3 regions of the Paenibacillus sp. cl130 genome follow, and region 1 is predicted to be linked to each of the others. Evidence: riboswitches for the same ligand, from Rfam matches in the RefSeq annotation. Region 1 holds a riboswitch; each other region holds the start of a gene.
The links. Region 1 has a riboswitch for glycine ahead of sdaAB (L-serine ammonia-lyase, iron-sulfur-dependent subunit beta). Riboswitches for the same ligand answer to the same signal wherever they lie in the genome.

Region 1 (4,402 bases):
GGTTTGATCAAAGCGAATGGTAGCGGTAAGGCAACGGTGACTGCTTCATATGGCAAGCAAAACATTACGTTTACGGTAGAAGTGGACGTAGCGCAAAAGATTGAAGCGGATGCAATCGCGCTATCGCTCAAATCTGGAGATCAAAAAACCATCGCGATTGTGGTTAAATCGAGTGATGGTAAAGAAAAGGACGTTACGACCCAAGCTGAATGGAAAACGTCTAATTATAAGGTAGCCACTGTTAAAAAGGGTCAGGTTACCGCGGTCAGCTACGGTAAAGCTAACATTCAGGCGAAGTTTGGCGGGAAGATAATCAGCGTACCCGTGGATGTTGATACGCTTAAATATCTGCAAACAGACGAAGTTGCTTTGAATTTGAAGGCAGGACAGCTGGCCAAGGTTACGGCTACAGCCACGTATAAGGATGAGTCGGAGAAGGATGTTTCCAAACCGGCTGTCTGGTCCTCGTCCAGAATTGTTGTTGCGACCGTCAAAGACGGTAACATTAAGGCACAGGGCAAGGGCAAAGCAGTAATTACTGTGAAATATGCAGGTAAAATGACGAAGATACAGGTAACCGTTCAGTAAAAAAGAGAGCAAGCATACGTCCAAGGACGACATGCTTGCTCTTTTTTTTAAGGAGGCTACCGCTTATAAATTATGACTTATCCTTCTTGGTCGGTGTGTTGCGTGTAAGTGATTCAGTCAAACGCTTGCCAGTCGGCGTCTGGGCCAAGCCGCCTTTGGCGGTCTCGCGGTGCTTCGACGGCATCGCACTGCCGACTTCAAGCATCACGTCAATGACTTCGTCAGACGGAATAGCGCTGCGCACACCCGCCAAAGCCATATCCGCTGCGGCAAGCGCAGTCACGGCTCCCAGCCCGTTGCGCACGATGCACGGAATCTCCACGAGTCCGGCGACGGGATCGCAAATCAGGCCGAGCGTGTTCTTAAGAGCGAGGCCCACGGCGTGAACAGCCTGTTCAGGCGTACCACCACGCAGCTCGACCATAGCGCCAGCAGCCATCCCGATAGCTGAACCAATCTCAGCCTGACAGCCTCCCTCCGCGCCAGAAATGAAGGAGTTGTTGGCGATCACGTAGCCAATGGCTCCAGCGGCGAACAGGCCGTTCACCATATGCTCATCATCCCAGCCGAACCGCTCCTGCGCACTGATGAACACACCAGGGATAACCCCACATGAGCCTGCGGTAGGCGTGGCGACAATGCGACCCATGGATGCATTAACCTCCGACACGGAGAGGGCATAAGCCATGGCGAGCGCGGAGGCATCACCGGAGCAGGTTTCCCCTGACCGCAGATACTCGGCTAGGCGCTTGCCGTCACCGCCTGTCAATCCACTGCGGGATACGGTGTCTTGTGTTTGACCGCGATGAACGGCTTCCTTCATGACTTCATAATAATCAGACATTTGGCGAAAGATTTCTTCCTCCGTTGTATTCGTCTCTTGTACCTGCTCTTGAATCATCAAGCGGCCAATTGTGGTGGATTCTTCAGCGCATAAAGCGCTGATTTCATGCAGATGGCTAAACCGCATCGGATTCAGCTCCTTTTTTCAAATTAATCATCTTAATTTCATACATATGAGGTAAAGAACGCAGTTCCGCAATCAGTTCAGCTGGAGCAGAACTGTCCGTTTCAATGGCGGTGAGTGCTTCACCATCCCGGCCTTTGCGATCTACGTGCATATAGGCAATGTTAATGTGGGCCGCGCCCAGCGCTGAAGTTATCGCGCCCAATGTACCGGGCTTATCCGAGTGGAGAAGCACCAGCGTAGGCAGCTCCCCGGTCAGATTGACCCGGAATTCGTTAAGCTGCTGGACATGGATGCTGCCGCCGCCGATGGAGGAGCCCAGCAGTGTGCGCTGATCCTCGCCCTTCCACAGCTCGAAACGGACAGTGTTCGGATGAGGCGCGGGGAGTCCGCTGACGGCGAATTCCACGGCCATCCCGGCTTGCTCTGCCCATTGCTCGGCATCCGGAATCCGGTGATCGTCCGTATCGTAATTAAGCAGCCCTGCGATGAGCGCCAGGTCTGTACCGTGTCCTTTATACGTGTCGGCAAAGGAGCCGTACAGCGTCATGCGGGCACGGTCAGGCTGCGTCCCGAGCCAGTGCCGGGCAACGCGTGCGAGCCGCACCGCGCCTGCGGTGTGTGAACTGGAAGGTCCGGTCATGGCCGGACCGATAATAGAAAATACATCTTTGAAACGCATGGTGTGGCCCCCTGTATGTTCTAATACCATACTATATGGTATTTCCGCGTCTTTGCGCGGTTATGACGGTTCCTAATGCTGACGCACAATGTGAGCACAAAAAAGGACAGGATAAGGAAGTTTCCCTTATCTCTGTCCTCGTTACCTGAGAGTTTCGTGCGGTGTTCTTACCGCCTTACCCCTTGGGTGGCTTGCGCTCTCTCCAGAGTTGCGTCAGATGACGATACATGGACCTGAGAGATTATCCGTCAGCCGGGTGCTGACGTCTTGCTCCTTCGGTGCCGCCAGAGTGTAGGCTCCCTGGACAGACTCTCCCGTCATCTTCATTCGCGTATACCGTTCTACATGTCTTCCTTAGCGTAATGTATGCCGTGCTCGGTGTCAATCACAGGTTTAATTTTTACATAAACAGGTGCGTTCCCAATAAAAAAGATTAAAATTTACATAATTATGGATGAAACCAGGAAGGAATTAGAAGATTGGCGGCTAATCTGATAAAGGACAAGTATATTTATGGAAATCATAGGAGGGATATTGACGTATGGTAAAAGGCTTGCGATTCACAGGTTCACGCTTAAAAGGGATGTTGCATCTAGCAGCGATCGTATCACTGCTGATTGGGATCTTCGTTCCATTCGGTCAGGTCAAGGCGGAGGGAGCATTGACAGTAGCCGAAGCACTTCAGCGCCAAAGCAGTGGAGGTACGGTGACGGTGGAAGGTTACATCGTCGGACATGCTACCGGATCGAAAACGGCTAACTTTTCTTCCCCGTTCGCGAATGATTTTAACGTACTGATTGCCGATCAGGCAAATGAACGTAATACGTCTAATCTGTTGGATGTACAGCTGACTTCAGCGTACAGAGGGCAATATGGGCTATCAGGCCATCCTGAGCTGATCGGCAGCAAAATTCGTGTGACGGGTACACTCGGCGCCTACAATAATTTTGGTGGAGTGAAAAGCCCAAGCGCTGTTGAACTGGTGAGCGGAAGCGAGCCGGGGGAACCAGGCGAACCTGGCAACCCGGGTCAACCCGGTACTACACTGCCGGATGGAAAAGGCAAAAAGGTGCTGTTCGATAATACGCACGCACAGACCGCTGGTGCAGCAGATTGGGTCATTGAAGGCGCCTTCTCCGACTTTGCCAATGGACTGCGTAATGTAGGCTTTACGGTAGACCAATTGAATCGTCCCATTCCTTTTACTTATGGAGAGCAGGCCATAACATATGACAAGCTGCGCCAATATGATGTGTTCATTATTGGTGAAGCGAATGTTGCCTTTAAGGCATCCGAGCAGGCTGCCCTGCTGCAATACGTGAATAGCGGGGGGAGCGTCTTCTTCATCTCCGATCATTATAATGCGGACCGTAACAAAAACCGTTGGGATTCCTCCGAGGTTATGAATGGTTACCGTCGTGGAGCCTATACTAATCCGGCCAAGGGCATGACTGCAGAAGAAGCTGCATCACCGGCGATGCAAGGATTAACAAGCTCCGATTGGCTGGCGGCCAACTTTGGCGTTCGTTTCCGTTACAATGCGCTGGGTGATGTGAATGCTACCGAAATTGTAGCCGCAGATCAATCTTTCGGCATTACCAAGGGTGTGCGCTCGATTGCAATGCATGCAGGATCTACGCTGGCTATTATTGATCCTACCAAGGCTAAAGGCATTGCTTATATCCCTTCAGGCACGAAAAAATGGGGTAATGCGGTAGACCAGGGAGTTTATAACGGCGGGGGCCGTGCGGAAGGACCTTATGCCGCTATCTCCAAGGTAGGTCAAGGCAAGGCAGCGTTCATCGGTGATTCTTCCCCTGTAGAAGATGCTACACCGAAATATGTGCGTGAGGAAAACGGACAGTCGAAGAAGACATATGATGGTTTTAAAGAAGTGGATGATTCCACCTTCCTGGTGCAGACGGTTCAATGGCTTGCATGGAAGCAGGACTACACGAAATTATCTGATGTGGCAGGTTTGACTCTGGATCAGCCAACGAAGCTTCTGCCATTTGAGGAGCCTGCGGCTTCCACAGAACCGCAGCCTGAGCCTTGGTCTGCTCCAGCAGCAGGCTACAAATGGTACGATCCTAGAACGTTCAAGTCTGGCTCCTATGGAGCGGCTTCGTAATTATCGCCAGAAGCTCAATGTGAGCTGGTATTAG
Region 2 (4,402 bases), on a different contig from region 1:
ACTCTGGATACCGTAGCTTTGGAAAAGCCCGCCAGTTTTGCAATTTGATCAAGATTCGACATGGTGCTTCTCCTCACATAAGAAAAAATACTTGACATGAAACGCGTTACAACGATTAGGATGCTTATGAAGGCATTACGTCTATTTTAAAGCATCTGTCAATCCTTTTCAAAGGAAGAACGGTTACCGTTAGGTATTGATTCACATTTGCAGCACTTGACGGGATTACTTGACCAAAGTAAAAATCTTAAATACGGAAAGAGGTTTTTATACCATGACGAAGACGCTAAAAGGATTTCCGAAAAACTTCTTGTGGGGCGGGGCAACCGCAGCCAACCAATTGGAAGGTGCTTTTGACGTAGATGGAAAAGGATTGTCCAGTGCGGACATGGTTGCCTATGTACCCAAAGCAGAGCGCAAGAACGATCATGCTATGGAGATTTCGTCCGAGCGACTCGAAGACATTTTGGCAGGCAAAGTCAATGCCCGTTTTCCAAAACGTGAAGGTGTGGACTTCTTCCACCACTACAAAGAAGATATTGCATTGTTCGCGGAAATGGGCTTTAAGGTATTTCGTATGTCCATCAACTGGTCGCGGATTTTCCCGAATGGCTATGATGCCGAGCCGAATGAAGCGGGACTGCAATTCTACGACAATGTATTTGATGAGCTGCGCAAATATGGTATTGAACCGCTGGTAACATTGTCACATTATGAGACACCGCTGGGTTTGACTCAGAAGTATAATGGCTGGCTGGGGCGTGAAGTTATACAGCACTACGTAAATTATGCCGAAACTGTGTTCACGCGTTATAAGGATAAAGTAAAATACTGGCTGACCTTTAATGAAATCAATGTAATGACCATGAGTCCGTTTACCGGTGGCGGGGTGGTCATTGACCGCGTAGAAAACAAGCAGCAAGCGATATATCAAGCACTGCATCATCAATTTGTAGCTAGTGCACTGGCGACAAAACGAGGACATGAGATCATCCCGGGCTCTCAAATCGGCTGTATGCTGGCTCGTTTGGAAAGCTACCCACATACGTGTAATCCAGAGGATATACTGAAAGCCCAGCATGAAAATCAGATGAACCTGTTCTTTACGGATGTGCATGCCCGTGGGGAATATTCCAACTACATGAATCGTTATTTTGAAGAAAATAATGTTGTTATACACACAGAACCAGGCGATGCCGAAATTTTAAAAAATAACACGGTCGATTATATCTCATTCAGCTACTACATGACCTTGACCGTATCTGCAGGTCCAGAAGGCGAGAAAGCAGCAGGAAACCTGATTGGCGGCGTGAAAAATCCATATTTACAGTCCTCTGACTGGGGATGGCAAATTGATCCGATCGGTCTGCGTGTTACGCTGAATACGTTATATGACCGCTACCAAAAGCCACTGTTCATCGTGGAAAATGGCCTAGGTGCTTATGATAAGGTAGAGGAAGACGGTTCTGTGCATGACACATATCGTATTGATTACTTGCGTCAGCATATTGTTCAGATGAAGGAAGCGATTGCCGACGGTGTTGATCTGATTGGTTACACCAGCTGGGGTCCTATCGACCTTGTGAGCATGTCTACTTCCGAAATGTCCAAGCGCTACGGATTTATTTACGTCGATCTGGATGATGATGGTAACGGAACGCTCAAACGCTCCAAAAAGGACTCATTTAACTGGTATAAAAATGTGATAGCAACCAATGGTGAAGAATTGTAATTCCAAATTTTCTCGGGCGGGTATAGCAGAGGACATCCTAAGGATGCAATCTGCTGTACCCGCTTTTTTGATAGACATAATAATAATATATATTTCAGAGGGCTTCACAAACTTTTCACTTGTAATAAGCTGAAAGTTTTCTGTATAATAAATAAAAATTTCATATGTCTGGTTGATGTTTGCGGGAGATGGAACGAAAGTTCCGACCGAAGGGGCAAAACTCTCAGGTGCTTAGGCTGATTACAGCAACAAGCGGGGACCGTAAACGGACAGAACTCTGGAGAGACCCTTAATTGGGCGCCGAAGGTGCACCGCAGAGAACATCTGCTTAAACTCTCAGGCAAAAGGACAGAGACGCGAATAACCTGTGACAGGGAATGCCCTAGGCTTTTTTATAAGCTATTAGAGGCAGAAACCTGCGCAAGATGGTTGTATTTTTTCGTGCCTTTAACCTCTCCAGGAGTCGAATCAGCGGATTTGACTCTTTTTTGTTTTCTAATATGCTGGAGGAGCGGGTTGAAATGAATTTGGTACATGTGTTAGAAGCGATTAGCAGTTGGATATGGGGGGCGCCTCTCATCATTCTTGTCATGGGAACGGGGTTGTGGCTGACCATACGTTTGAAGATGCTGCAGGTATTCCGCCTGCCCCTGGCGATCAAGCTGATCGGTAAGGCCCCGAATGAAGGCAGCGGGGATGTAAGTAGTTTTGCGGCTTTGAGTACAGCGTTGGCGGCTACAGTTGGCACAGGAAGTATTGTCGGCGTAGCGACAGCCATTAAGCTGGGCGGGCCGGGTGCCTTGTTCTGGATGGTCGTTGCAGCCTTTTTTGGGATGGCGACGAAATATGCGGAAGGTGTACTTGCGGTAAAATACCGGGTGAAGGATCGGAATGGGCAATTTTCCGGCGGCCCGATGTATTATATTGAGAAAGGTCTGGGACGCCGTTTTAAACCGCTGGCGATGCTGTTTGCTTTTTCGGGCATGCTGGTAGCGTTGTTCGGGATTGGAACGTTTCCGCAGGTCAAAGCGATTGTATCTTCGACTGAAAATAGTTTTGGCGTTCCGCCCATTGTAACGGCACTGATTATTGCTATCCTTACAGGACTTGTTACTATTGGAGGACTCAAAAGCATTGCCAAGGTATCGACGAAGGTCGTTCCTTTTAAAACAGGCTTGTATGTACTGATCTGTCTCATCGTACTAATTCGGTTTGCTGACCAACTTCCTGCCGCAATTGCGCTGGTGCTCCATTCGGCATTTTCAACTACATCTGCAACGGGCGGATTTGCCGGAGCTACGATTATGCTGGCGATGCGAAGTGGGGTAGCCAGAGGTATTTTTGCCAATGAGGCCGGATTGGGAAGCGCACCGATTGCAGCCGCAGCTGCCAAAACCAAATGGCCTGCGGAGCAAGGGCTAATTTCCATGACAGGCGTGTTTATTGATACGATGGTTATTTGTGTGATGACCGGGTTGACGCTACTGGTTAGTGGTGTGTGGAGCGGGCCTACCGATGCGGGCCTGATGACTCAGCAAGCATTTTCCAGCGCATTCCCGCTGGGGGCAGAACTGCTCACAATCATTCTGATTATGTTTGCGTTCACCACCATGCTCGGCTGGAACTATTACGGGGAACGCTGTGTTGAATATTTGCTTGGGGTCAAGTGGATTAAGCCATACCGCTATCTGTTCATCCTACTGGTTGCCGGGGGCGCGTTCATTAAACTGGATGCGATTTGGCTGCTGGCAGATATCTTTAACGCAATGATGGCTTTCCCGAACCTGATTGCCCTGCTCGGGTTATCAGGAATTGTAGTCGCAGAAACCCGAACCTATATGGATTCTCTGAATTCTAGTAAGAAAAAGGGCATTCTTGCAGGTGCCAGTGTAGGGGCAGCTATCCAAGTAGAAGAAAAAGGACAAACGGTTAATTCATAAATTCCAAAAGGGAGTGCCCTCAGTCATCACAGGCTTGAGGACACTCCCTTTTGAATGTTATAACGATGCGTGCAAAATAGCTGAAATATCTTCTTGATTCAGCTTTTTATAATTACCGAAGCCTCCGTATTCCATTTCACGGGCTGCAATGTTTGCGACTTTTTCCAATTGCTCATCATTAATATTGTAATCGGCCAGGGTGGAAGGGGCACCGAGACTTGTCCAGAATGCACTCAGGCGATCAATCCCCTCCAAAGCAATTTCCTTATCCGTTTTACCAGTGGTATCTAAATCAAACATGCTGAGCATCAGCCGCTTCATGCGTGCAGCATCCTGATCCACCGTATGTCTCATCCAGTTGGGGAACAGGATCGCCAGACCGCCAGCATGAGGAATATCATATACAGCGGATAATGCATGTTCAATCGTATGCGAAGCCCAGTCCCCGAAGTAGCCCATTTGTAGTGTTCCGTTAAGGGCAATCGTTCCGGCATATAAAATCGTTTCACGATGCTCGTAGTTGTGCAAATCCTCCAGCAGCTTAGGTGCAGTTTCGATCACGGTTTGCAACACGGAAAAGCACATACGATCTTGCAACGGTGTATTTTTAACATTGTGAAAATATTGTTCAAACACATGGCTCATCATATCCACCATGCCATATACCGTCTGATCAAGTGGCACAGAGAAGGTGTTTTTTGGGTCCAGAATCGAGAATTTCGGATGCGTC
Region 3 (4,402 bases), on a different contig from region 1:
CACTCGGGAAGGGAATAGGCGATGCGACCCGGACGGCTCAATTCAAAGATGAGCGCTTGATCGTGTTCCTTCAACAGCCTTTGTTTCTGATCCTGTCCGGTGTGTGTCATAGCAATCCCCCCAAGGTGTGTACAAATTGGTCAATCTCTTCTTTGGTTCTTTGCTCCGTCACGGCAATCAACATGTGACCAGCAAGTTCCTCATAGTCCCGGCCCAAATCGTAGCCAGCGATAAATCCAGCAGCTAGCAGCTCGGCCTGGAGTTTGCTCATATCCGTACCCTCAGGCAGTCTAAGGGCAAACTCGTTAAAGGTCGGTGCGTTAAACGAGGCAGTTACGCCCTTCAAGCTCAGCAATTGCTCTAAAGCATAACGGCTTTTATGCAAATTTAGCTCGGCTACTTCCTTGATCCCCTGTCTACCCATGACAGACAAGTATACAGATGCAGATAAAGCTAGCAACGCTTGGTTGGAGCAAATGTTAGAGGTGGCCTTTTCGCGGCGGATATGCTGTTCCCGCGCTTGCAAGGTCAGCACGAAGCCGCGTTTACCGTTGCGGTCTGTGGTCTGACCCACAATACGGCCGGGGATACGGCGCATATGTGCCTGAGAAACGGCAAAGTATCCACAGGTCGGACCGCCGAGAGAAGAGGAGATGCCAAGTGGCTGTGCGTCTCCTACCACAATATCCGCGCCCTGTTTGCCGGGTGTTTCCAGCAAGCCAAGTGCTAGTGGATTGGCACTGACGACCAAAAGACCTTTGTGCGCATGGATGAGGTCAGCCATCGGCTTCAGGTTTTCCACGGCTCCGAAAAAGTTGGGGCTTTGGACCAAAACAGCCGCGGTCTGTTCCGATACGGCTGCCGCTAGCGCATCAGCATCCGTTACGCCGTCCGAACAGCCGATCTCCACGATGTCCAAATCCAATCCGCGTGCATAGGCTGCCAATACCTGACGTGCCTCCGGATGGACGGACCTTGATACGATAAGCTGTTTACGGCGGGTAGCTGCGGCGGACAGTGAGCCCGCTTCCGCCAGTGCAGTCGCTCCGTCGTACATGCTGGCATTAGCTACAGCCATGCCCGTCAATTCGCAAATATACGACTGAAACTCGAAAATGGCTTGTAGCTCGCCTTGGCTTACTTCCGGCTGATAGGGGGTGTAGGCTGTATAGAATTCCGAGCGTGAAGTGATGTGCTGGATGACGGACGGAATATGATGATCATAAATTCCTGCGCCAAGGAAGCTGGCATGTGTGTCTGTATTGGCGTTGTGTCCGGCCAGCTCGGCCAAGTGGCGGGTTAAGGCTTTCTCATCGAGTCGAGAAGAGAGAGGCAGTTCCCCTTGATATCGAATGGCCTCTGGAATGTCACTGAATAAATCATCAATAGATGATACACCCACCACACGCAGCATTTCGGTTTGATCCTGTTCAGTCATAGGGAGATAACGATGCTGCTTCATAGGTTCTGACTCCTTTCGAAAAGCAAGATTTTAGATCGTAAATTAGCTAATAAAAAAGTGTGTGAGATGAAAAACCAAGAAGTTCATATCTGACATATTTGCTTTATAGAAATAAAAAGAGTTTAAGATCAGCGCGGGCGTTTATAAAAGGGTGTTGCCACCACCTCGGCACGCAGGCGTTTGCCACGAATCTCAACCTCCAACGGTGTGGAGAGGGCGCTAAAACGACTGTCCACCAAGGCGAGGCCCAGATTACGCTTCAAGGTGGGCGACTGAGTCCCCGTTGTGACCTCACCAATGTGTTGTCCTTCTGCGAATACCGGGTAATGGGCGCGTGGGATACCGCGATCAATCATTTCCAGCCCGATCAATTTGCGAGGAATCCCTTGTTCTTTCTGACGTTGCAGTGCTTCTCTACCGATAAAATCTCCTTTATTCAGCTTGACGAAGAAACCTAGACCAGCTTCGAGTGGTGAAATCGTGGCAGATAACTCCTGACCATATAGCGGCAACCGTGCCTCAAAGCGTAGGGTATCCCGAGCACCAAGTCCAGCGGGAATCAGCCCATACGACTCACCGGAACGAAGCAAACCCTCCCATACGGCTGGTGCTTCCGCAGCAGGTATATAAAATTCAAAACCGTCTTCGCCCGTATATCCGGTTCGTGAGACCAGTGCTTTTGCTCCGAACAATGGCACATTCTCATGGAAGCGGAAAGATGCCAGATTCGTAATGTCCGTATCTGCCACGGCTGCGGCAATACGTGCTGCCTCCGGTCCTTGCAACGCTAGCAATGCTATCGCATCAGACACATTCTCCATGTGAACGGATGCAGGCATATGGCGAATTAGCCAATCCCAATCCTTATCGATGTTGGATGCGTTCACAACGAGCATGTAGCGTTCCGGTCCTTTGCAGTAAACAAGTAGGTCGTCTACTACCCCTCCATCGGGGTAACACAGGAGTGAATATTGTGCCTGACCTGGTTCCAACTGGCTGACATCATTCGTGGTCACCCTTTGCAGAAAAGCTTCGGCCTCTTTGCCTTCAACCAAAAATTCGCCCATATGCGATACATCGAATAAACCCGCACGTTGCCGGACGGCCTCATGCTCCTTTTGAATGCCGCTAAACTGAACCGGGAGCTCCCAGCCGCCAAAGTCAATACAACGAACCCCAGACTGCGTCCCGTAGGACGAATATAGCGGTGTTTTTCGCAAATTAGTCATTATTCCACTCCTATCCGGTGTGATCGGCTAAACAAAAAAGACAGGCCGAAAAAAACGTATAGACGGCAGTCTACACTCTTTTTTTCAGCTCTGTCCTTGATACCAGAAAGTTACCCCGGTATGTACCGGGTTTCCCCTTGGGTGATCCGCTCCAATAGCGAATGCTCTCCAGAGATGCGTCCGGCAGAGGTCCTTTTGCCTGAGAGATTCACCTGCAATGCAGGTTTACTCCTTCGGCGCTACCTTCGGGATCAACGGTATATTACCTGGCTTTGCAGATAACAACCTGATCCGATTCGCGTGCACTTATGTCTCACAAGCGGCAACAGCTATGCGAATCTTTTTGGCAGTCTCTCCCTCCGCGTTCATCCGCGTTTGCAGTTGTCGGGGTGTTTCCCAAAGCATTTGCTATAACCCATTAATACGCAAATTCATTCAAAATGTCAATAAAAATGTCATCTAAAACAATAGAAAAAACATTTAATATATAAATAAGGATATGTAAGCGTTTGTTATAAGTTATAATTTTTTATATAGTACGCTATATGAGGTGATATGAAGTATTTTTGTTAGTATTATTGACATGAGTGTTCTTGTTGTCATAATCTTAACCTGTCTAATACAGGTGAGCAAAAGCGATTTTATTCATATGGAAGTGAGGGGAACAGAATGGGTGAAGTAAAGCAGCAACTTTGGTATACAGACGAACATGAGTGGGTTCAGCGGACAGAGAATGGAACGGTACGAATTGGTATTACAGACTTTGCACAGCATCAACTGGGTGATATTGTTTTTGTAGAATTACCTGAGGCGGGAGCAACGATTGAGCAGGGAGCGGAGATCGGTACGATTGAATCGGTGAAGACAGTATCCGACCTTTTTGCTCCGGTGACGGGAACCATACTAAAAGTGAATGAAACGCTGGAAAGTACACCTGAGCTAGTGAATGAATCTCCCTATGAAAAAGGTTGGATGATCGAAGTAGAGATGGATAAAGATGTGGAGGAAGCCTTGGGCAAGCTACTGTCTGCGGATCAGTATGAGCAGTTGATTTCCGATGAGCAATAATGGAGCATTGTAGTATGGAGTAAGAGGGTTATTTGTCTGCTCGATTTTTGTATAAAATAGTCGCTATGATTTGACGTAGCGGCTATTTTTTTGTCTTTTTGCAAACGTAATTACGTGTTTTATTCTGATTTAGAGGGTTGTCCCCATATAAGAATCATACATAATCCAGCACGGTTTTTCGACTAATTTCTATAGCTACAGGTCATATTAAGAAGAATTATGCAGGTATAATACCTTCCCGGATAATTTAAATTTAAATGTTGTCATCAACGTTCATGACGAAAGTACGTTTTCATTTCGTTGATGAAGATAGCGCTGTCATTTAGTATGAATTTTAAGAAAAGGTAGTGATGCTTACCTACAAGGAGGATTTGAATATGAGTACATTGGACGCAAAGCCAAGTTCAAAAGGAGGCACTCGTGTCGCCGTACAGCGTTTTGGCCGTTTTCTTAGCGGTATGGTTATGCCCAATATGGGAGCATTTATTGCGTGGGGGCTGATTACGGCACTCTTTATTCCGACCGGATGGTTCCCGAATGAAGGTTTTGCACAATTGGTTGACCCGATGAAAAATTATTTATTGCCGTTACTGATCGGTTATACAGGGGGCACGATGATTCACGGACAGCGTGGAGGTGTGAT

Region 2: another riboswitch for glycine. It lies ahead of BM358_RS17110 (alanine/glycine:cation symporter family protein); the one in region 1 lies ahead of sdaAB (L-serine ammonia-lyase, iron-sulfur-dependent subunit beta).
Region 3: another riboswitch for glycine. It lies ahead of gcvT (glycine cleavage system aminomethyltransferase GcvT); the one in region 1 lies ahead of sdaAB (L-serine ammonia-lyase, iron-sulfur-dependent subunit beta).

The regions. Positions count from the first base shown of each region.
Region 1 covers NZ_FOYG01000005.1:14,692-19,093, forward strand. The annotation lists gene BM358_RS14760 (Ig-like domain-containing protein) at 1-588, shown strand, start outside; gene sdaAA (L-serine ammonia-lyase, iron-sulfur-dependent, subunit alpha) at 659-1,558, opposite strand; gene sdaAB (L-serine ammonia-lyase, iron-sulfur-dependent subunit beta) at 1,548-2,237, opposite strand; glycine riboswitch at 2,449-2,564, opposite strand; gene BM358_RS14775 (DUF6359 domain-containing protein) at 2,779-4,368, shown strand.
Region 2 covers NZ_FOYG01000006.1:77,542-81,943, reverse strand. The annotation lists gene BM358_RS17120 (LacI family DNA-binding transcriptional regulator) at 1-62, opposite strand, end outside; gene BM358_RS17115 (glycoside hydrolase family 1 protein) at 275-1,732, shown strand; glycine riboswitch at 2,000-2,094, shown strand; gene BM358_RS17110 (alanine/glycine:cation symporter family protein) at 2,254-3,672, shown strand; gene BM358_RS17105 (iron-containing alcohol dehydrogenase) at 3,730-4,402, opposite strand, start outside.
Region 3 covers NZ_FOYG01000007.1:284,015-288,416, reverse strand. The annotation lists gene gcvPB (aminomethyl-transferring glycine dehydrogenase subunit GcvPB) at 1-110, opposite strand, end outside; gene gcvPA (aminomethyl-transferring glycine dehydrogenase subunit GcvPA) at 107-1,462, opposite strand; gene gcvT (glycine cleavage system aminomethyltransferase GcvT) at 1,591-2,691, opposite strand; glycine riboswitch at 2,869-3,060, opposite strand; gene gcvH (glycine cleavage system protein GcvH) at 3,361-3,759, shown strand; gene BM358_RS19790 (PTS mannitol transporter subunit IIBC) at 4,137-4,402, shown strand, end outside.